4 regions of the Arthrobacter burdickii genome follow, and region 1 is predicted to be linked to each of the others. Evidence: riboswitches for the same ligand, from Rfam matches in the RefSeq annotation. Region 1 holds a riboswitch; each other region holds the start of a gene.
What was found. Region 1 has a riboswitch for S-adenosylmethionine ahead of P5G52_RS04160 (methylenetetrahydrofolate reductase). Riboswitches for the same ligand answer to the same signal wherever they lie in the genome.
Positions count from the first base shown of each region.

Region 1 (5,278 bases):
ACTTCTCATCGATCTCACCCCACGCGATCAGGTCATCCGTCACGACGTCTACGACCTGGCCCCTGACCTCAACACCTATGTCTTCGGACGGGTCGTGCTCATCGGTGACGCAGCACACGCGATGATCCCCACCATGGGACAAGGAGCGAATTCCTCGCTGGAGGACGGCGCATGCGTGGGGCTTCTGATCGGTCGGCCCGCCAATGAGGGCGTGTCCCTGCAGTCCGCATTGGGCACGTTTGACGCATCCCGCCGCCCTCGCACCCAGAAGATAGCCCGCCAATCCCGAAGTGCTGGGCAAGTCGGAGCTGGGCTTGAAAGCAGGATCAGTATCACTGTTCGCAACACCGCGATGAGAGTGGTGCCCGCCGGACCAGCAATGAAAGCAGGAGCATCGATCCTCAGGTGGAAAGCCACTACCTGAGCACGAACCGATTGCACCCCCATTTTCATCGGTGCCTCAGCTGTCGTGCACCTCAGCGGGCGCGGCGCGGTCGGACGGAGGTAGGTAAGCGGTGACGCCTTTGATCCGTCAAGGTTCTGCAAATGTGACGAGGCCGTTTACCGGGGCTGGAGGCGGAACTAGGTTGAGGGCACCGGGTCCGTCTGATCATCGTGTGAAACCGACGGGTGTCCCGGTTCCTGCTCCATCCAGTTCAGAAGCCCGTCAGCGGCGGGTTGTACAAGGAGGAACACAGCGCCATGGCACAGAACCTGAATCAGCCCATCACCGATGACAGCATCAAGGTCCGGCAACTCAGCCATTACCAGTTCAGCTGGGTGGCGGGAGAGCCTGGCCAGCCTGGCTCGTGGACCCTGCAGTTGGTCCTTGATCAGGGTGCATGGGAGGAGGTCCTCACGATCGACGCCGATGATGCCGACAACCTTCAGGACCTGCTCTCCTCAGCCGAGACCGTGTACTACGACGTGCAGCGCCGGACCCTGATGTTCGGCACCACAGAAGCCGGTCACCACTGACAGCGAACCTGTGCCGCTTTCAGGTCCGAAGGAGAGTGCATCATCGCCTGCATCAGGTGAGGGAAATGACCTCGTAGGTATGGCCTGCCGCGCGCAGCCGCTCCACCAGGACGTCGCCGAGGGCGGTCGCCGGGGTCAGTGATCCTGCGGCGGGCGGCAGGCGGTCGCCGTCGAGGGCCAGAGAGAGCGCAGCCTCCCCGGCCATGACGGCGGTGGCGGCGTATCCGGGGTCGCCCGGGCCGGCTGCGACGGCCCGGTACCGCCGGCCGCTCTCCGAGGAAGCAGTCGCCTGGGAACGGAACCAGCCTGAGCGCCGCGCGGCCTCGCTCGGACCCGCACCGGGCGACGGAAGGACACGGTCCAGTAGTTTCCTCGTCGGGGGTAGGGCCAGTGCGGCTCCGAACACCCGCAGGCCGAGCGCCGTCGCTCCGGCGCGGACGACGCCGACGAGCCCCCGCCCCACACCCATCACCTCGCCGTACCGCAGGGACCGGCCGTAGGTCCACCCCTGCAGGGCATTGCTGCGACGCACGATCCGCGTGTTCACCGACGCCATGATGAAGGGTGCGGTCCACAGGCCGTCCTCCGACCGGCCGACCCACCCCAGGTCCGACGGCTGCCGGGTCGAGGGCTCCGCCGTGCGGTCCGGACTGAGGGAGTAGGGATCACCCGCGAGCGATCGCAGCACAGGATCCGACCGCATGCCGTCGAGCTGCCCACGCATCGACTCGATGGTGCCGCCGCTGAAGCCACCCTTCGCCCTGGCGACGAGCTGCACCTCGGTCAGTCCGCCCGCGCCGTCGGCCACCGCGGCCTGGTGCAGGAGGAGCACCGCGAGGTCCGACGGGATGGAGTCGTAGCCGCACGCATGGACGATCCGTGCGCCGGTAGTCCTTGCCAACGCGTCGAAGCGGTCGATGGCTTCACGGACGAAGGACACCTCGCCCGTCAGGTCCCCATAGTGGGTGCCGGCGCGGGCACACGCCTCGACGACGGGCAGTCCGTACTTCGCGTAGGGACCCACCGTGGTGAAGAGCACCCGGGTTCTGGCGGCCAGCGCAGCGAGTGAGTCAGGGTGCTCCGAGTCGGCCTCGATGAGGGCCCAGTCCTGCGCGGCGGCGGGCAGCCTGGACCGTACGGCCTCGAGCTTCTCCCTCGACCTCCCCGCGAGCCCCACGCGCAGGCCCGGCGGAGCATGGTCCGCAAGATATCCGGCGATCAGTTCACCGACGAAGCCGGTCGCACCGAAGAGGACGAGGTCGTGATCGCGCGCGGGAGCCTCCATGCCAGCAGTCTTCCACGGCAGCGGCAGGAACGACGCCGAGAAGTGCCTACCTCTGCCGTGGCTGAAGCGCCCCGTGACCCTGAAACCAGATCGCAGATCATCACTGGATCGCGAGGGCCGATTGGTGTATTCATCCTGCGGTGAGTAAGGTCGTCTTTGCGCCGCGGGGTGGAGCAGTTCGGTAGCTCGCTGGGCTCATAACCCAGAGGTCACAGGTTCAAATCCTGTCCCCGCAACGAAGAAGCACCTACTAACGATCCTGTTGGTAGGTGCTTCAGCTTAACCACGTCGGGTCCGAGACGACACGCGATCAGCGCCGTGATGCCACCTTGCCGTTCAGTTCAGCCCAACGGGTTGGTGCTTGCCTGCCCGTGGTCACCGGCCCACACTGGCAGAGGTGGCCGGTAAGCAGCCCTTGAACAGAGTGCGAGGAGCCGCAATGCCAGACGGTTCAGGCTTGCGAGGAGTATATGAAGGGATCATCTCTGCGGTCGGCGCTGATGATGCCGTCGCTCTGGAGGGTTTGATCGCTGCTGATGTGATCGACCACATGCCCGTGCCCGGTCAGCCTGGAGGGCGGGAGGGCTTCATTTTCTGGATGCACAGTATGCATGCTGCCTTTCCCGATATGACGGGAGCCATCTCTGACGCAGTGGTTGAAGGCGACAAGATCGCCGGTCGGGTGCTGTGGACCGGAACGCACGAAGGGGAGTTCCTCGGTCTGCCCGCTACCGGCAGACCGGTAGCCATTACCGCCATGCACCTTGTTCGGTTCAGGGGCGGGGTGGCGGTCGAATGGTGGGGCGCCGCAGACCTTCTCGGAGCTGCAATGAGTTTGAATGCCCGCCTGGAGCCTCCTCTCTAGCGAAACACTGTGCTCTATCCGTATCCTCGCGGTGTCGAGCGCGATGAGGGCAGGCAAGCGCCGCCTTCGTACTCGACCCGCGGTCACCTCGAAGAGGAAGGCCAGCCAGAACCGGGATCACCGGATGACGCGGGATCGTCACATGTCGCCCGGGATGCAGTATGTGACGAAACCGGCGTCCCGGAACGTCATGCGGCGCCTTGTCGTCGCACGTTCTGCACCCAGGGCCGGGGTGCTGCTTACAGTGATCCCACCAACCATCAAGAGCGGCCGAGAGATCTGGCTTGTTGACGCCGCAGCAACCATTCCGTTGCCCTCCCTTGGGAGAGCAGCGGAACCGGTGCTAATGCCAGAACCGATGGACATGCATCAGCGCACCCGCGAGCGGTCCCGGCACACCCGGATCGCTGGTTTCCGGCCCGCATCCTGGTGCACTCCCTCGGACATACCGAGGAGCGGGGATGACTTCGAAGAAACAGGCAGCGGTACCGCCGTCGCTGTCGTACGAGCTGTATCCGCCGGCCACCCCGGAAGCAGGGGAGGCGGTGCTGCGGACGATCGACGAGCTGGAGGCCACCCGCCCCGACTACGTCTCGGTGACCTACAGCGGCACACCGGCGCGGCGCCTGGCCTCGATCGAGCTGATCGGGCACCTGACCAGCAACACCAGACTGCGACCACTGGCCCACCTCTGTTGCGTGGGGGAGACACGGGCGAGCCTTGACCTGCTGGTGCGGCAGCTCGTCGCACTGGGGGTGAGGGGCCTGCTGGCCCTGCGCGGGGACCTGCCGCAGGACCCGCAGGCAGTGCGCGGCGAGCTTCCCTTCGCCCAGTCCCTGGTGGAGTTGATCCGGGAGGTCGAGGCCCGGCACGGAGCCGCGCTCGCCGGCGGTCGGTTGGCGGTGGGGGTGGCGGCCTACCCGAATCGGCACCCGGAATCGCCGTCATTCCTGCACGACGTCGAGGTGCTGGTCTCGAAGCAGCGTTCCGGTGCAGACTTCGCCATCACGCAGGTGTATTTCGATCCCGCCCACTACGTCCGCCTGCTCACCGCGGCCCGGGCCGCGGGAGTCACCATCCCGATCATTCCCGGGGTGATGCCCCTGGGGAACATCCGCCGGCTCGAACGGCTGGCCGGAATGACCGGCGTCCGTCCCGACCCTGCCCTCCTGCACCGCCTGGAGACCGCCTCGGGTGAAGCCGAACGCCGACGGATCGGCGTGCGGGCAGCGGCCGTGCTGGCCCGGGCGGCCTTCGATGCAGGGGCCCCGGGCGTGCACCTGTACACCTTCAACGACCATCGCGCGTCCATCGAGGTCATCGAGGAGATCGACCTGCCGGTGGCGCGCACGCCGGCCGCCGTCCCGGCCTGACCCTGCCCCCCCCCCGAATCCGAACCACGACCGACACACCGTCCAGAGGAGAACACCATGAGCACCGAGAACACCTTCCCCGCCGCCACGATCCTCGGCTACCCCCGCATCGGGCCCGGCCGTGAGCTGAAGAAGGCCGTCGAGGCCTACTGGGCGGGCCGCCTGGACGAGGCCGGACTGCAGCACGCTGCCGACCAGCTGCAGGACCGCACGGTCGCCCGACTCGTGGAACTGGGGCTGGATCGCGGCGATTCCTCCATCCCGGCGGACTTCGCGCTCTACGACCAGGTCCTGGACGCGACGGCGGCGCTGGGAGCTCTGCCGGCTCGGTTCGCCGACCTGGCCGCGGAGGACGGTTCTGTGGACACCGCCGGCTACTTCACGCTGGCCCGGGGCGACGGCGAGCGCGCGCCGCTGGAGCTGACCAAGTGGTTCGATACGAACTACCACTACCTGGTGCCCGAGATCGGTCCGGGGACACCGTTCGTCGCCGTGGCGCACGGCCTGACCGCGACCGTCCGCCGGCAGCGCGAGCGCGGCACCGTGCTGCGCCCGGTGCTCGTGGGTCCCGTGACCTACCTGCTGCTGGCCAAGCCCGAGGACGGGGCACCCGCCGGTTTCGACCCGCTGGAGCGGATCGACGACGCCGTGGCGGCCTACGTGGGCATCCTCGCGTCGCTGGCGGAGGCGGGGGCCGAGTGGGTGCAGCTGGACGAGCCGGGCCTCGTCGGTGACCGCGGCGGTGAGCTGGCAGCACCCGGCGGGCTGGTGGAGCGG
Region 1 covers NZ_JAROCG010000001.1:890,376-895,653, forward strand. The annotation lists gene P5G52_RS04135 (FAD-dependent oxidoreductase) at 1-424, shown strand, start outside; gene P5G52_RS04140 (hypothetical protein) at 703-978, shown strand; gene P5G52_RS04145 (saccharopine dehydrogenase family protein) at 1,031-2,263, opposite strand; tRNA gene P5G52_RS04150 (tRNA-Met) at 2,426-2,499, shown strand; gene P5G52_RS04155 (ester cyclase) at 2,703-3,128, shown strand; SAM riboswitch class I at 3,383-3,493, shown strand; gene P5G52_RS04160 (methylenetetrahydrofolate reductase) at 3,590-4,501, shown strand; gene metE (5-methyltetrahydropteroyltriglutamate--homocysteine S-methyltransferase) at 4,559-5,278, shown strand, end outside.

Region 2 (5,278 bases), on a different contig from region 1:
CGAATGGGTGGGCAGCAGGGAAGGGATGGACGGTGCTGCGGGTTCGGCCGCCGGGAACCCCGGCGGTCCGCGTCAGGTCAGTGGGGCGTCAGGGGCGGACGGACTCGAGCCGGAATCGCGCTCCGCGGTGCTCCTCGGGCAGGCGGTCACCCTTGCCGAACAGCTTGTTGCGCAGGGTTCCCTCGACGTATTCCGTCGGATAGGCACCGCGCTTCTGGAGCTCGGGAACCACGTACTGGATGACGTCCTCGAAGGATCCAGGTGTGATGGCGTACGCCAGGTTGAAGCCGTCGACGTCGGTCTCCTCGACCCAGGCCTGGAGCTCGTCGGCGACCTGCGCCCCGGACCCGATGATGCGCGGACCAAGCCCCCCGATACCTGCCCACTCGGCGATGTCGCGCACGGTCCAGGGTTCGCCGTCGTCGTTCACCTTCTGGAAGTTCGCGACGGCGGACTGAATGGCGTTCGATTTCACATTGCCGATGGGCTCGTCGGGGTCGTAGACGCTGAGATCGATGCCCAGCCAGCCCGACAGCAGCACGAGGGCTCCTTCGTAGCTGACGTACTGCTGGTACTCGGCGTGCTTGGCCTGGGCCTTCTCCTCCGTCTCGTCCGTGATGACAGTGAGCATGGTGTAGATCCGCACGGAGTAGCGGTCGCGTCCTTCGGCCTCGACCGCGTCGCGGATCTTCTTCACGGCGTCCTTGAGGATCGCTTTGGTGGGTGCACCGACGAAGACCGCCTCGGCGTTCCCCGCAGCAAAGGCGATCCCGCGTGATGAGGCACCGGCCTGGTAGATCACGGGCGTGCGCTGCAGCGAGGGCTCGCTGAGGTGGATCCCCGGAACTGTGAAGTACGTGCCGTCATGGTTGATGTCGTGGACCTTGGCCGGGTCGGTGAAGACCCCGGTCTCGCGGTCCCGGATCACCGCGTCGTCCTCCCAGGACCCCTCGAGCAGCTTGTAAAGCACCTCGAGGTACTCGTCCGCGTGGTTGTAGCGTTCGTCGTGCTCGAGCTGGTCCTCGTTGCCCATATTCCGCGCGGCGGAGGGCAGGTAACCCGTGACCACGTTCCAGCCGACCCTGCCATTGGTGAGGTGGTCGAGCGTGGAGAGCCGGCGTGCGAACGGGTAGGGGTGCTCGTAGGCCGTGCCCGCCGTGACACCGAAGCCGAGGTGCTCCGTGACAAGGGCCATGGCGGAGACGAGCAGGAACGGATCGTTGACCGGGGTCTGCGTCCCCTGGCGCAGCGTGGCCTCGTTGGAACCGCCGTAGACGTCGTAGGTGCCGAGGACGTCGGCGATGAAGATGCCGTCGAACAGTCCCTTCTCCAGCGTCTTCGCGAGGTCGGCCCAGTAGCGCAGGTCCTTGTAGCGCCACGACTGATCGTCCGGGTGCCGCCACAGGCCAGGCGACTGGTGGCCCACGCAGTTCATGTCGAAGGCATTGAAGCGGATATGGCGCGGTGATGCGGGCATGAAAAAATCCTCATGTCAGGGCACTGCCGTGGAGGAAGCGCCATACTTGCCCGCATGATGCATGCCGGGCCGAATCCTCACCTGGGGCACCCCGCTACAGCGAGAGGGTTGCCGTCCAACAAACCAGGGTTTGACGTTGGAGCTCTTGATTCTGGTGATGAGCCTAGGTGCCCGCCCTCGCCGGCGTCCACAAGCACCCGTCACAGTGCGTCACGATCAGCCATGCCTCACGATCAGCAATCCGTCAGCGGAGGTAGGACGCACCGTTCACGTCGACCACGGTGCCGCTGACCCAGAGCGGAGCATCCGTGGCAAGCCATGCCACGGTCTGCGCCACCTCCTCCGGCGTCGCCACGCGGTTGAACGGACTCTGTGCCCGGACCGCGTCACCCTCCGGGCTGTCGAGCACCGACCGTCCCATGTCCGTCTCGACGAAACCCGGTGCGACCGCCGCAGAGAGAATGCCGGAGGGCGCGAGCGCAACGGCCAGCGACTGGGTCATCGAATGGAGCGCAGCCTTACTCGCCCCGTAGGCAGGGGTCAGGGGTTCGCCTCGGTAGGCGCCGCGGGAGCCCACACTGATCAACCGACCGCCCTCGGGACCGGCTGGCCGATCCAGGAGGTGGCGCGCCACGAGCCAGGCCAGGTTCGCCGGCCCCAGCAGGTTGACGGCGAGAGTGCGGCGCCAGGCATGCTGCCAGTCGTCGAAGGATGCCCGGACAACAGGATGCGCCTCAAAAATCCCTGCATTGTTCACGAGGACGTCGACCCCGCCGAGTTCCCGCACGGTTTCATCGACGATCCGTACGCACTCCTCCGGATCGGCGACATCGCCGACTACGACGGCGTGACCGGTACCGGGCAGTGCGTCACGAACCACCAGGGCCGCCGCCGCATCGCGTCCCGCATGCACGGCGATGCGATGTCCCCGTCCGGCTAGCTCATGGGCGATGGCGGCGCCGATCCCGCGGCTCGCGCCGGTCACCAGAATGCTCAGTGTCATGGATCAGACGCTACAGCCCGCATCGCCCTGGGAGCCCGAAGCGCTCAGGTGGAGTCGGAAAACCGACAAGGAGGCTGAACCAGCCAGTCCACCTTGCTACGCTGTCAAGCTACTGCTTCTACCCTCGGTAAAGGACCTCGATGGACCCATTCAGTGCGCACCTCGACAGGGGAATCCTGAGGCTTCGGTGGAAGCGCGGCGTCGAGATCACCCATGCGCATGCCGTTGCCGCCGCCCGCGCCCTGGCAGAATTCCACGGTCCCACCGCACTGCCGCTCCTGGTCCACATGCATGGCATCACCGGGATCACCCCTGAAGCACGCGTGGGAATGGCTGCCTACCGCGGGTTCTCGAGAGTCGCCGTCGTGGGTGAGGACGCCGTCGACGAGGTGATGTCGGCGTTCTCCCACCGCTCCCCCACCGTCACGCGCTATTTCTGCTCCGAGACCGAAGCGCTCGCCTGGCTGCTCGACGGCAGCACAGCCGGGCACGCTACGCGACCGGCTTCGCGCGACTAGCACCGGACCGCGGGGACGGCTCGTTGACCCGTTCTCATGGTCAATGCGAAGGTGACAGCATGAGCTCCGAGAACAGCGGGATCCAGGTCACGAACAACGAGGCGAAGAGCCGCTACATCGCGAACCTCGACGGCGACCCTGCAGGCATGGCGGCGTACGAACGGTCCGGTGACACCATCGTCTTCACGCACACGGTGGTCGACGAAGAGGTCGAGGGCCATGGCATCGGCAGCACCCTGATCCGGTTCGCCCTCGACGACGCACGCGCGCAGCACCTCACCGTGGTGCCGCAGTGCGAGTTCGTGGCGGCCTTCATCGAGGATCACCCCGAGTACCAGGACCTGGTGGGCTAGCTCGCGCGTAGGGCCCCTTCACCCAGCGCCGCGTCGATGAGCACCTCGGCCGCCCGGCGCGCCTGCCCTGCAGCTTCCGGGGTCCCGGCGATAGCCGCCGTCGTCTGCGCGCCTTCCGCGAGGTACGACGGCGCCCCTGCGGTCGCCGGACGTGGCGGGACGTCGCTGGACGTCGCTCCTAGAACTGGATACCGCGGGTGAGGCCGCCGTCGATCAGGAGGTTGGCTCCCGTGGTGCGGCTGGACCGCGGGCTGGCAAGGAAGACGACGGCGTCCGCTACCTCCTGCGGTGTGCCCATGCGGCCGGTCGGGTTGAGGCCCATCGCCGTGGAGAACAGCTCCGGGTTCCCGCCCTCGATGCCCTCCCAGACTCCGCCCTCGTGGTAGGTATTGCCCGGCGAGACGGTGTTGGCCCGGATACCCTGCTCCGCGAGTTGGAAGGCCAGCCCCGCCATGTAGGCGATAAGCGCCGACTTCACGGTCCCGTAGGGGCCCGAGGCGAAGTCCACCTCGCGCCCGGAGACGCTGGAGATCGCGGTGATGGACGGCGTCGAACTCCGAGCGAGGTGCGGGAGCGACGCCTTCACGAGGCGCACCGTCCCCATCAGGTCCACGCGCAGGCTCGCCTCCCAGTTCTCCTCGGTGTCCTCCATGGCCAGGGCGCTGACGTTACTGACCACAGCGTCGATGCCACCGAACTCCATCGCCACGGTCTGCACCCAAGCCGCGACAGCAAGACCGTCGCCGACGTCGAGGACGTACCCCGCGACCCGCACTGGGGACGAGGCGAAGGCTGCTTCGGTCGCCGCCACCTCTGCGGCATTCCGCGCGCAGAAGGCCACATTCACCCCTTCCCGCGCGAACGACTCGACGATGGCGCGGCCGATACCCTTCGTGCCGCCGGTCACGAGGGCGGTGGTGCCGTCGAGGTGCAGGTCCATGGATGTCCTTCGGTAAGGGTCGGTGGTCGGGCCGGTGGCCAAGCCTGTGGTCGGGGGAAGCTCGGCGCCCTGCCGGCGGAGCCCCGGGTGAGATCAGCGAAGCTCGGCGCCCTGCCGGCGGAGGTGGGCATGGAGTCCGCCATAGGCATCGACTGCAGGAAAGAGGGCCTTGGGCGCCTTGACCACCACGCTGTAGTTGACGTCGACGGCGTTGGCAATCGGCGCGAGGGCTGTCTGGGTCAGGAGCTGGTAGGCGTCGAGCTGGTGGAGCCCGAAGAGATCGCCGAACCACCGCACCATCTCCAGCTGGCCGATGCGCCACGAGTCCTCCATGGGGCGTGAGGACCCGACCGCCATCCAGTGGTAGTCGGTCTCGAGCCGCGGCCAGGCGGGAGCGCCACCCTTGATGAGCTCGACGATGATCGTCGAGTGCATGGCACCTTCGACAGCGGTGCCGCACGCCTCACCCTCGCCCTGACGGTAGTGCCCGTCCCCGACGGAGAACAGGGCGCCCTCCACGTTGACGCCGAGGTAGACGGTGGTGCCCGGTTTCACGTCGGGCGCATCCATGTTGCCGCCGAACCGTTCCGGCACCAGGGAGGATCGCACCTCGCCGCCGGGCGGAGCGACCCCCACGGTGCCGAGCATCGGCTCGAGCGGTAGTGCGACCTCGAAGTCGCCCAGCCGAGACTGGAAGCCGACCGTCCGCCGCTCGGTGTCGACATGGTAGATCCAGGTGATGTCCGGCAGCGGCTCCTGCAGGGTCGCAGTGCGCTCCGTGCTGGTCAGGCCCCCGAAGAACGGGATGGTGGCGGACGACCCGTAGGAGCGGGCCGGTGCGAGGTCCACGATGTGCAGGGCGAGAGTGTCCCCCGGTTCTGCGCCCTCCACATAGAACGGGCCGGTCTGGGGATTGATGAAGTTCATGTCCACCTTCTCGCCGGACACGTCATCGACGGAGGTCAGCGCGTTGTTGAAGGCATCCTC
Region 2 covers NZ_JAROCG010000002.1:165,517-170,794, reverse strand. The annotation lists gene P5G52_RS15445 (LLM class flavin-dependent oxidoreductase) at 89-1,477, opposite strand; SAM riboswitch class IV at 1,515-1,628, opposite strand; gene P5G52_RS15440 (SDR family NAD(P)-dependent oxidoreductase) at 1,722-2,480, opposite strand; gene P5G52_RS15435 (SpoIIAA family protein) at 2,621-2,998, shown strand; gene P5G52_RS15430 (GNAT family N-acetyltransferase) at 3,058-3,351, shown strand; gene P5G52_RS15425 (SDR family NAD(P)-dependent oxidoreductase) at 3,530-4,291, opposite strand; gene P5G52_RS15420 (acetamidase/formamidase family protein) at 4,385-5,278, opposite strand, start outside.
Region 2: another riboswitch for S-adenosylmethionine. It lies ahead of P5G52_RS15445 (LLM class flavin-dependent oxidoreductase); the one in region 1 lies ahead of P5G52_RS04160 (methylenetetrahydrofolate reductase).

Region 3 (5,278 bases), 750 kb from region 1:
TACGAGGGCTCGCCGCTCGGTGACACCACCTCGCTGCAGAACGAGGGCTGCATCCCCGGCATCCAGGACGTCCTGGCCGGCAGGAACTGACCCGCCTAGAAACTGACCCGCGTTAAAAGGAGGAAGCGGCAGGCGCCCCGTCCAAGCACCTGCCGCTTCCCGTGTGGGGTCCGTCCCGGTACTAGCCCGCTACCCGAACGAAGGATGCTCCCGGGAGGTCCGAGAGAGGGTGCTGCATGGTGAGGTTCGAGCCGTTCATGCCGCTGCTGATGACCTGGCCACCGCCGACGTAGATCGCCACGTGGCCGGCCGTGATGACGATGTCGCCGGGGGCCGGGGTCGCCACGGTGGTGCCGAACTGGAAGAACTGCGAGGGGCCGAGGTCGCCGACGGGGATGCCGGCGGCACGCAGTGCGGTCTCCACCAGGACGGTGCAGTCCTGGATCATGCCGGCTGCGAGCTGCGCCTGTGCCGATGCCACGAGGGTGCCGGCGACGCCGCTGGAGGAAGCGATCGGGGCGATGTCCGCCGAGGCGAGGTACACGCTCGATGCGGGAGCGGGAGCGGGAGCGACCGGGGCCGGCGCGACGGTTGCGGCCTGCTGGACCGGCGCTGCCGGGGCGAGAGCGGGTGCCTGCTGGGTCACCGCTGCGGGAGCGGTGGCCACGGGAACGGACACGACGGGAACGGCGGTCTGCGCCGGGGCCTGCGATCCGGCTCCGGCGGGGATGGCGATGCTGTCGCCCGGGAAGATCACCGAGGTGAGCGAGAGGCCGTTCGCCGCCAGGACCGCGGTCAGGTCCACGCCGTAGGCGGCCGAGATCGCGCTGAGGGTGTCGCCCGCGACGACGGTGTGGGTGGTGCCCGATGCGGCGGGTGGAGCAGCGGGTGCCGGAGCGACCGACGCAGCGGCAGCAGCAGCGGGAACCGGCGTCGTGCCCTGGTCGGTGTATTCACCGGCGTGGGCGGTGCCGACCGCACCGAGCGCGAGGCCCGAGGTGACGGCGACGATGGCGATCGGCCGGCCGACGGCGGTGGCCGAAGCCTTCGCGGCGCGGGACAGGCCCGTCAGCGCGAGGTTGCCGTCGATGTCGGCACGGTGGCGTGCCGGGGAAGTCTTTCGTGACATGGATCTATACCTCTCCCATGCCTGCGGGGTGAGCTGTCGGGTTCGGATGGGAGACACCCGGCCGTGCGCACATCGGTTTCGGAACTGCGCAGCGACTTGACCCCAGGGACGCAGGCTGGACCTGCACGTCCCGGTGGAACTGTGGTTCCCCCGTCCCCGCCTCGGTGATGACGAACGTATCCCGTTCGGCGGCAGGGCTCGGCAATCCATCCGGGAGGGCCTCCCATGGACGGAGGCACGCTTCGACGATACCCAGCGCTCCCCGCGTTTGTCACATTTGCATAACGGCCCGTATCCTACGCGCGGAGGGACCGCCAGCGACGGAAGGCGAGGACCGTCCCACCCGCGCTGAGGGCCAGCAGCACCCACTGCTGCACGTAGAACCAGGCGGAGGCCGCCGCCCCGGCACTGCCCGCGACCAGCAGGAGGCTGCTCCCCAGGGTGACGGTCAGCACGACACCGACGCAGAAGAGCGTGTTCCAGAGCTTGCGTTCCTGCGTGCGTTCCGCGGACTTCCAGCTATCCATTCCTCCACCCTAGGCATGAGAGCCCACGCCCGGTGATGCATCCCTGCCACCGGGCGACACATTGTTTGGTTCTGCGGCCCTCCGATGTCACACTCGACGTTGACCATCCCGAGCGGCTGAGAGATCTGGCTCACTGACGCCGCAGCAACCCTGGCCCCCGCACCATCGCGGCGACATTAGGGTGCTACTGCCAGACCGATGGAGGAAACCATGAGCGTCGCCGACCTTTCCACACCCCTGAAATTCGCCTACTGGGTCCCCAACGTCAGTGGCGGCCTGGTGGTCTCGACCATCGAGCAGCGCACCAGCTGGGACTTCGACTACAACAAGAAGCTCGCTCGCATCGCGGAGGACGCCGGCTTCGAGTACGCCCTGTCCCAGACCCGCTACGCCGCGTCCTACGGCGCGGACAAGCAGCACGAGGCGACGTCGTTCTCCCTGGCCCTGCTGGCGGCCACCGAGAAGCTGAAGGTGATCGCCGCCGTCCACCCGGGCATGTGGCACCCCGGTGTGCTCGCGAAGTACATCATCACCGCGGACCACATCTCGAACGGCCGCGCCGCCGTCAACATCGTCTCCGGCTGGCTAAAGGACGAGTTCACCAACTTCGGCCTCGAGTGGCTCGAGCACGACGAGCGCTACGTCCGCACCGAGGAGTTCATCCGCGTGCTGCGCGGGCTCTGGACGGAGGAGGGCTACAGCCAGGCGGGCAAGTACTACAACATCAAGGACTTCACCCTGAACCCGGCGCCCGTGGACGTCCCGGGGCGTCCCCACCCCGAGATCTTCTTCGGCGGGAACTCGACGGCGGCCCAGGCCACCGCGGGCCGCGTGGCCGACTGGTACTTCTCCAACGGCAAGGACCTCGAGGGGTTCAAGGAGAACATCGCCGGCGTCCGGGCGTCCGCCGAGCAGGCCGGACGGCGTCCGAAGTACGGCCTCAACGGGTTCGTCATCGCCCGCGACTCCGAGAAGGAGGCGCGCGACACCCTGCGCGAGATCGTCGAGAAGGCACACCGCCCCGCGGTGGAGGGCTTCCGCGACGCCGTGCAGGAAGCGGGTCCCTCGACGAAGGACGGCAAGGGCATGTGGGCCGACTCCACCTTCGAGGACCTCGTGCAGTACAACGACGGCTTCAAGACCCAACTCATCGGGACGCCCGAGCAGATCGCCGAGCGCATCGTGGAGTACAAGAAGATCGGCGTGAACCTCTTCCTCACCTGCTATCTGCACTTCCAGGAGGAAGTGGCCGCCTTCGGCACCGATATCCTGCCGATCGTGCGGGAACTCGAGGCGGATGCGGCCCGCAGGGCGGGAGTGGACTTCGATCCCGACGGCACGCTCGCCGTCCCCAGCAAGGCAGGTGTCTGATGGCAGAACGTTCCTTCGGTTTCCGTACGCGGGCGCTCCACGCCGGCGGTACGCCGGACGCCACCCACGGCGCCCGGGCCGTGCCGATCTACCAGACGACGTCGTTCGTCTTCAAGGACACGAACGACGCCGCCAACCTCTTCGCCCTGCAGAAGTACGGCAATATCTACTCGCGCATCGGAAACCCCACCGTCGCGGCGTTCGAGGAGCGCATCGCGTCCCTCGAGGGCGGCATCGGTGCGGTGGCGACGGCGTCGGGCATGAGCGCGGAGTTCATCACCTTCGCGGCGCTCTGCCAGGCAGGCGACCACATCGTCGCCGCCTCGCAGCTGTACGGCGGGACGGTCACCCAGCTGGATGTCACGCTGCGCCGTTTCGGCATCGAGACCACCTTCGTCCCGGGAACGGATCCGGCCGACTACGCGGCGGCGATCCGCGAGAACACCAAGGCCGTCTACGCCGAGGTCATCGCGAACCCCTCGGGCGAGATCGCGGACCTCGCGGGCCTGGCCAAGGTGGCCCATGACGCCGGCGTGCCGTTCATCGTCGACTCCACCCTCAGCACGCCCTACCTGGTACGACCCATCGAACACGGCGCGGACATCGTGATCCACTCCGCCACCAAGTTCATCGGCGGGCACGGCACCACCCTCGGCGGTGTGATCGTGGAGAGCGGCCGCTTCGACTGGGGCAACGGCAAGTTCCCCATGATGACCGAGCCCGTCCCCTCCTACGGGAACATCCAGTGGTGGGGGAACTTCGGCGAGTACGGATTCCTGACCAAGCTCCGCACCGAACAGCTCCGCGACATCGGGCCCTCGCTGTCGCCGATGTCGGCCTTCCAGCTCCTGCAGGGCGTCGAGACCCTCGCCCAGCGCCTCGACGAGCACCTCGAGAACGCGCAGGCCGTGGCCGAGTGGCTGCAGGCCGACCCCCGTGTCGAGTACGTCAACTACGCGGGGCTCCCCACGCACCCGCACCACGAGCGTGCCAGGACGTACCTGCCGCAGGGCCCCGGATCCGTGTTCAGCTTCGGCATCAAGGGCGGGCGCAAGGCGGGCCAGAAGTTCATCGAGTCGCTGCAGCTCGCCTCGCACCTCGCGAACGTGGGCGATTCCCGCACCCTCGTGATCCACCCGGGCTCGACGACGCACCAGCAGCTCTCCGCGGAGCAGCTCGTCGCCGCGGGCGTCCCCGAGGACCTCGTCCGCATCTCGGTGGGACTGGAGGACCTCGACGACATCCTGTGGGACCTCGACCAGGCGCTCGAGATCGCGGTGAACGCCTCCGACGATGCATTCGACGAGCTCCCGCAGGAGGCGGCCGGAGGGAACGACGACGACCCCTCGACGACACGGGCAGTAGGAGTGGGAGCATGAGCAATACCGCACCGGAACGGACCTGGGAAGGGCCGTCGGCCCCCGAACGCCTGAACCTGCTGAGGAACGCGCGGTCCGTGGCGATCGTCGGAGCATCGGACAAGCCCTCGCGGGCCTCCTACTTCGTCGCGACCTATCTCCAGTCGTCCTCGCCCTACCGCCTGTACTTCGTGAACCCGGTGGCGAAGGAGATCCTCGGGCAGCCGGCCTACGCGTCCCTCAAGGACCTCCCCGAAGTACCCGACGTCGTCGACGTGTTCCGCAAGCACGACGACCTGCCGTCCGTCCTGCAGGAGACGCTCGACGTCGGCGCGAAGACCCTGTGGCTGCAGCTGGGCTCCTGGCACGAGGACGTCGCACGCGACGCCGAGGCGGCCGGCCTGAACGTCGTGATGGACCGCTGCATCAAGATCGAGCACGCCCGCTTCCACGGTGGGCTCAACCTCGCGGGCTTCAACACCGGCATCATCTCCTCGAAGCGGCAGATCACCTCGTAGGGAGCACCGCCCCCGCCGGAGCAGGAACAAGGCCGCCCGCAGACGAGAGAAGCCGGAACAGGACATCACGCCCGTTCCGGCTTCTCCCGTTCTCCGGCCCTACTTCAGGGCGTTGGAGGCGCGGCGCTTGTTGAACACGTCGAACCCGACGGCCAGCAGGAGCACCATGCCCTTGATGAACTGCTGGACGTCGATGCCGACGCCGAGGAGCGACATGCCGTTGTTGAGTACGCCCATGATGAGACCACCGGTGATGGCCCCGATCACCGTTCCCACGCCGCCGGTCACGGCCGCTCCGCCGATGAACGCCGCCGCGATGGCGTCGAGCTCGAAGAGGTTGCCCGCTCCCGGACCGGCCGAGTTCAGGCGTCCGGT
Region 3 covers NZ_JAROCG010000001.1:140,539-145,816, forward strand. The annotation lists gene acs (acetate--CoA ligase) at 1-90, shown strand, start outside; gene P5G52_RS00595 (C40 family peptidase) at 182-1,129, opposite strand; cyclic di-AMP (ydaO/yuaA leader) riboswitch at 1,133-1,306, opposite strand; gene P5G52_RS00600 (hypothetical protein) at 1,426-1,656, opposite strand; SAM riboswitch class I at 1,757-1,861, shown strand; gene sfnG (dimethylsulfone monooxygenase SfnG) at 1,855-3,027, shown strand; gene P5G52_RS00610 (O-acetylhomoserine aminocarboxypropyltransferase/cysteine synthase family protein) at 3,027-4,406, shown strand; gene P5G52_RS00615 (CoA-binding protein) at 4,403-4,903, shown strand; gene mmsB (multiple monosaccharide ABC transporter permease) at 5,003-5,278, opposite strand, start outside.
Region 3: another riboswitch for S-adenosylmethionine. It lies ahead of sfnG (dimethylsulfone monooxygenase SfnG); the one in region 1 lies ahead of P5G52_RS04160 (methylenetetrahydrofolate reductase).

Region 4 (5,278 bases), 1.6 Mb from region 1:
TCACTCCGGCCGACAGTCCTCCCGAGGACGGAAACGGCCGGAGGTGTCTCGGACAGGTCGTCGGGGTGGACATTCCACCTAGGCGAAGGAGGGGGTCGCGGGCTCGACGCCGCTGGCATCGAGGGTGCCGGCCCCCGGACCGAGGTGGGCGCCGTTGCGGTACCGCGCACCGGGGTGCTGGTCGAACAGCCTCGTGTTCCCCGGGCCGAACAGGCGCTCGCGGAGGGTCGACTCCTCATAGGACGTCCGGTACAGGCCTCGTCGCTGGAGTTCGGGGATGACGAGTTCGATGAAGTCCTCGGCGGTGCCGGGCGTGAGGAACTGCCGTAGGTTGAATCCGTCGAGGTCCGTGCCCTCGACCCACCGCTCGATCTCGTCGGCGACCTCGCCGGGAGTGCCGATGGCGACGAAGGGACCGCGGTCGAACCTCGTGATGCTTTCCAGTGCCTGCCCGACCGTCGTCCCCGGCCGATGGTGCCGGTTGCTGGGCTGCTTGTCCCAGCCGGGGCGGTCTTCCCGCGCGAGGATGTCGTCGATGACCTCGTCCGGCCGGTAGGCAGCGAGGTCGATGCCGTCACCACCGGCGTGCGCGAGGTAGCCCTCGGCACTGGAGAGTCGCCGGTACTCCTCCGCCTTGCGCTGTGCCTCCTTGTGGGTCCTGCCGACGATGACGACGGCCCCGGCGAAAGCCTTGATGTGGCCGGCTTCCCGGCCGTTCTGGACTGCCAGCCTGCGCAGGTCCTGGACGTTCTCGCGGTACGCCGCCGCGTCGCGTCCGCCGACGAAGACGCCCTCGGCGTGCTTGGCCGCGAACGCCTTCCCCGCCGTCGAACTGCCGGCCTGGAACAGGACCGGCGTGCGCTGGAGGGACGGTGCGCTGAGGTGGGGACCGGCGACGGAGAAGTTCGGGCCACGGTGGTTGATGTAGCGGACCTTGGACGGGTCGGTATAGACCCGCCGATCACGGTCCTCGATCACCGCGTCGTCGTCCCAGGACCCTTCCCACAGCTTGTACAGCACATCGAGGTACTCGTCGGCGATGGCGTAGCGCTGGTCGTGCTCCACTTCGTCGGCCAGTCCGAAGTTGCGGGCCGCGTTGGGGAGGTACGACGTGACGATGTTCCAGCCGAACCGGCCCTTGGTGAGGTGGTCCAGCGTCGAGGCCCTGCGGGCGAAGGCGAACGGCGGCTCGTAGGTGGTGGAGAAGGTTGCGGCGAAGCCGAGATGCCTGGTGACCGCAGCCATCGCCGGGATGACCAGCAGGGGGTCGTTGCTCGGGATCTGGACGGCTTCCCGGAGGGCCGTCTCGGGGCCGTTGCGGTAGCCGTCGTAGGTGCCGATCACGTCGGCGAGGAACACGCTGTCGAAGAGCCCTGCCTCGAGCATCCTCGCAGTCTCCGTCCAGAAGTCGAGATCGTTGAAGCGGTGCCGGTTGTTCTCGGGGTGGACCCAGAGGCCGTGGGAGATGTGGCCCACGCAGTTCATCTCGAAGAGGTTGAAGGCGATCTGACGTGTCATGCGTGGACCTGGTCCTTTCGGAAGGCGGGAAAACCGGGGAGTAGGAAGCACAGAATGTCCTGGCGCCTGTGCGCGTCGAAAGCGTCGCCGACCGTGGAGCCGGACGCCTCATGACCAGTACGTCGTTGCGTGAGTCCTGGCACGGCCGGCACACGGTGCGGAAGAGGACCGGACAGCGACAGCAGGATCGGCGTCGTCCGGCAGGTGCCTGCTAGGGAACGGTGCGGTGGGCGGTACAGCTCACGGGATAAGCCTTTCGACGTGCTCTTGCCCACGCCGGACCAGCACTGTCATGCCGAGGCGAAGGCCGCTTCGTCATCCGAACCACCCAGGAACATGGGGTTGGTGCGCGGTCCAGTCGGAGCTTTGCGACCGCATCTCTTGAAGCTGGAACGACTATAGGCGGAGAACGGAGCGGTGGGACCAATGAGAAGCGATGTGACCCGTCGTCGGAGCGGCCGTTCCATGCCGTGAACTCCGCGTCAGCCGATGTCCACCGTGCCGTCCTCACCGATATGCCAGCCCGGATTGTGGGCGATCTCCCAGACGATGCCGTTCGGATCGCGCACGAGTGCGTGGAAGATGCCCCCGAAAGCGCCGTCCCGGGGCTCCTGCAAGATGGTCGCGCCCGCAGCCGCCATCGCCGAGACGAGCTGGTCAACGTCGGCAGGACTGCCGACGTTGTGGGACAGCGTCACCCCGGACGGCGCGGGTCTGGCATCGAGTCCGGCGTCCTGGGCGAACTTGTCATCGAGGAACAGCCCCAGCAGCAGGCCGGGTGCCACCTGGTAGAAGATGATCTCGCCCGGAACATCCAGTGCCGGCGTCCAGCCCAGCGTCCGGTAGAACGACCGTCCCGCATCGAGGTCCCGCGTGGCGACGGTGATGAAGTGCAGCTGTTGGTCCATGGCGAGAGCGTAGCCGCGCGACGGCTGTCCGGTGAGTGTGCGCAGCCATGGACTTCCGCATGCGGTGCGGTTGCCCCTGCGGCCGTTCCAGGCGCGACCGCTCTGCCGCCGGTTGTCCGGCTGCTACTTTGGGCCTAAAAGGAGACCGTCAATGCCGCGCCCCCGATCCACCCTCCTGTCCGTCGAACTGATCGTCGAGGCAGCACTGAAGCTCGTCGACGAGACGGGCGACTTCAGCTTCCCCAGGATCGCCCGCGAGCTCGGCGTCAGTCAGTCCTCGCTCTACAACCGGATCTCCAGCCGCGAACACATCGTGGAACTCCTCCGCGCCCACCTCTTCACCTCGAATCCCACGCCGTCGACCACTGACGCCCCGTGGGACGAGGCGCTGCGCATGCTCATCCGCGGGTATCGCGACTGCTTCGCTCCGCACCCCAGACTGGTACCCCTGCTGGTGACCCAAACGGTGAGGGCGGCCGAGGTGATCGCCATGTACGAGGATCTGACGCTCGCCCTGGAACGGTCCGGCCTCGACGCCGCCGACGTCGCTCCGGCCCTCTCGCTGGTCGACTACTTCGCCCTGGGTGCGGCACTCGACTTCACTGCCCCCGAGGAGGTCTGGGGGCCGGAACCCGAGAAGTACCCGGCCCTGACGAGGGCGGTCCGATCCAGCCCGTCGGCGCCGGAGCGGGTCGAGCGCGCCTTCGAGTTCGGCCTCGAGGCACTGATCGCCGGCATCGCAACACGGGTGAAACACAAAGTTAACTGAAAGGCTTTCAAAAACTATTGCTCGGGGGGCCCCTCGCCCCGATACTAAATGAACGCCGTTCATTTGGAGTGGCGGCCATCACACTCTCAATGAATGGAGCACGCCGTGGGAAGAACGCCTGCACAACCCGACGCCACCGTCAGGGTTCCACTGACGGCCTCCCGGGCCATCTCCACCTTCGGGATCACGGTCGTAGGATTCATGACCGCGAATCTGGTCCCCGTCATGATCGTCGCGCTGGCCGACCTGGGGTTCACCCCGACCGGAGCGGGCACACTCATGACGGCCTGCCTGCTCCTGTCCGCCCTTGCCTGCCTGGCTACCTCCCGTTGGACCGCCCTCGGCGGCCGCTATGTAGTCGCGCGGGCGGGTCTGGCACTCACGGCCCTGGGGTTCGGTGCGGCCGCCCTGGTCGCCGAGCCTACGATCGCCGCGGCCGGGATCATCGTCGGCGGCATCGGCGGTGGCGGCGCAGTCGCTGCAGGCGGAGCCGCCCTTGCTGCGTTGCGTGATCCTGACCGTGCATCGGGTATCAGCGGATTCGCCAACAGGGCCATTGTCGCCGTCGTGCTGTTCATCATCCCCGTCGTCGGCCTGGGCATGGCGAGCGCTTTCGGCATCCTGGCATGCCTGGCGCTTGCGGCGCTCGTGACCACGGGGTGGCTGCCGGATCGTCCGGCCGCCACACCGCACGGCAGCATCGGCCGCTCGGCGTCTCCCGTCGACAGCCCACGAAGCGTGACCATCGCCGGCGTCGTGCTCCTTGCCTGTTTCGCTATGTGGGCACTGGGCGAGGACTCGCTCTGGGCCGTCGCAGCAGTGATGGGGGCAGAGCAAGCCGGGCTCGATGAAGCAGGAATGGGCCTGGTACTGAGCCTTTCGACCCTGGGTGGGCTCCTGGCTTCCGCACTGGTGGGAGTTGCAGGCAAACGACTCGGGCGGACGGTCCCGCTCGCAGTAGCTCTCCTCATCGGTGCGGCGCTGAAGATCGCGTCCGGATTCATCACCGATCCCCAGCTGTACCTGGTGGTGATCATCATCTGGAACACCGTCTACATGGTGGCGTTCCTCTATGTCATCGCTATCGCCGCCGCGCTGGATCCAACAGGCCGCTGGTCGGCTCCCATCCTCGGGGTCTACCTGGTCGGTTCCTCCTTCGCACCCCTCTTCGGCACCGCGGTCTCCTCGGCTCTGGGCTACCCGGCCCTGGGCATCATTCTCGGCTGCATCACCCTGCTGGTCCTGGGTCCCCTGGTAGTCGTCTCGCGCGAGTCCCTGCGCAGGGAAAAACGTCCCGTGCCGGACGCGACGCCGGAGACCGATTTCCCCCACGCAGCCATCGCCTGACAATAGAACGGATTCTCGTGCCACTTCAGCAGACCGCCTATACCAACGCGTCCATCCTTACTCCTCGGGGAGTGATCAAAGGCTCCATCCTCGTCGACGGCACCAGGATCCATGCCGTCCGTCATGATGACGCCGGCCATCAGGGCACTGACCGGGCCGACACGGCGAGAACGCGTGAGGTCGACCTCGGCGGCCGCTTTGTCCTGCCAGGATTCGTCGACGCGCACACCCACCTGCTCATGCTCGGACAGTCCCTGCAGAAAGTGCAGCTCCGCGGAGCCTCGTCGCTGGCGGAGATACAGGAAGCGGTGAAGGACGCGCGACGCCGGAACCCCGGGGCCCCACGCATTCTGGGCGGCGGCTGGCTCTACAGCGCCCTGGACGGCACCGCTCCCGACCGGGCGATGCTCGACGCCGCCGTCGAGGACGTCCCCGTCTACCTTGACGCCAACGACCTGCATTCGGTGTGGGTGAACTCGGCAGCACTGGCAGAGCTCGGCATCACCGCTGACACCGAGGATCCCCATGGAGGATCCATCACGCGGGACCCCGAGACCGGAGAAGCGACAGGGATGCTTCTCGAGACCGCGGCGCAACAGATCGTCTGGCCCGCGCTGGCCCGGCAGGCCACCGACACCGACCGGGATTCCTGGCTCGAGAGCGCGATCAGCCACTATCTTGCCAGCGGAGTCACCAGCGTCGTCGACATGGCCGTGGAGGACAACGACCTCCAGGC
Region 4 covers NZ_JAROCG010000001.1:2,493,895-2,499,172, forward strand. The annotation lists gene P5G52_RS11710 (LLM class flavin-dependent oxidoreductase) at 79-1,518, opposite strand; SAM riboswitch class IV at 1,777-1,905, opposite strand; gene P5G52_RS11715 (VOC family protein) at 2,001-2,426, opposite strand; gene P5G52_RS11720 (TetR/AcrR family transcriptional regulator) at 2,578-3,195, shown strand; gene P5G52_RS11725 (MFS transporter) at 3,289-4,542, shown strand; gene P5G52_RS11730 (amidohydrolase) at 4,560-5,278, shown strand, end outside.
Region 4: another riboswitch for S-adenosylmethionine. It lies ahead of P5G52_RS11710 (LLM class flavin-dependent oxidoreductase); the one in region 1 lies ahead of P5G52_RS04160 (methylenetetrahydrofolate reductase).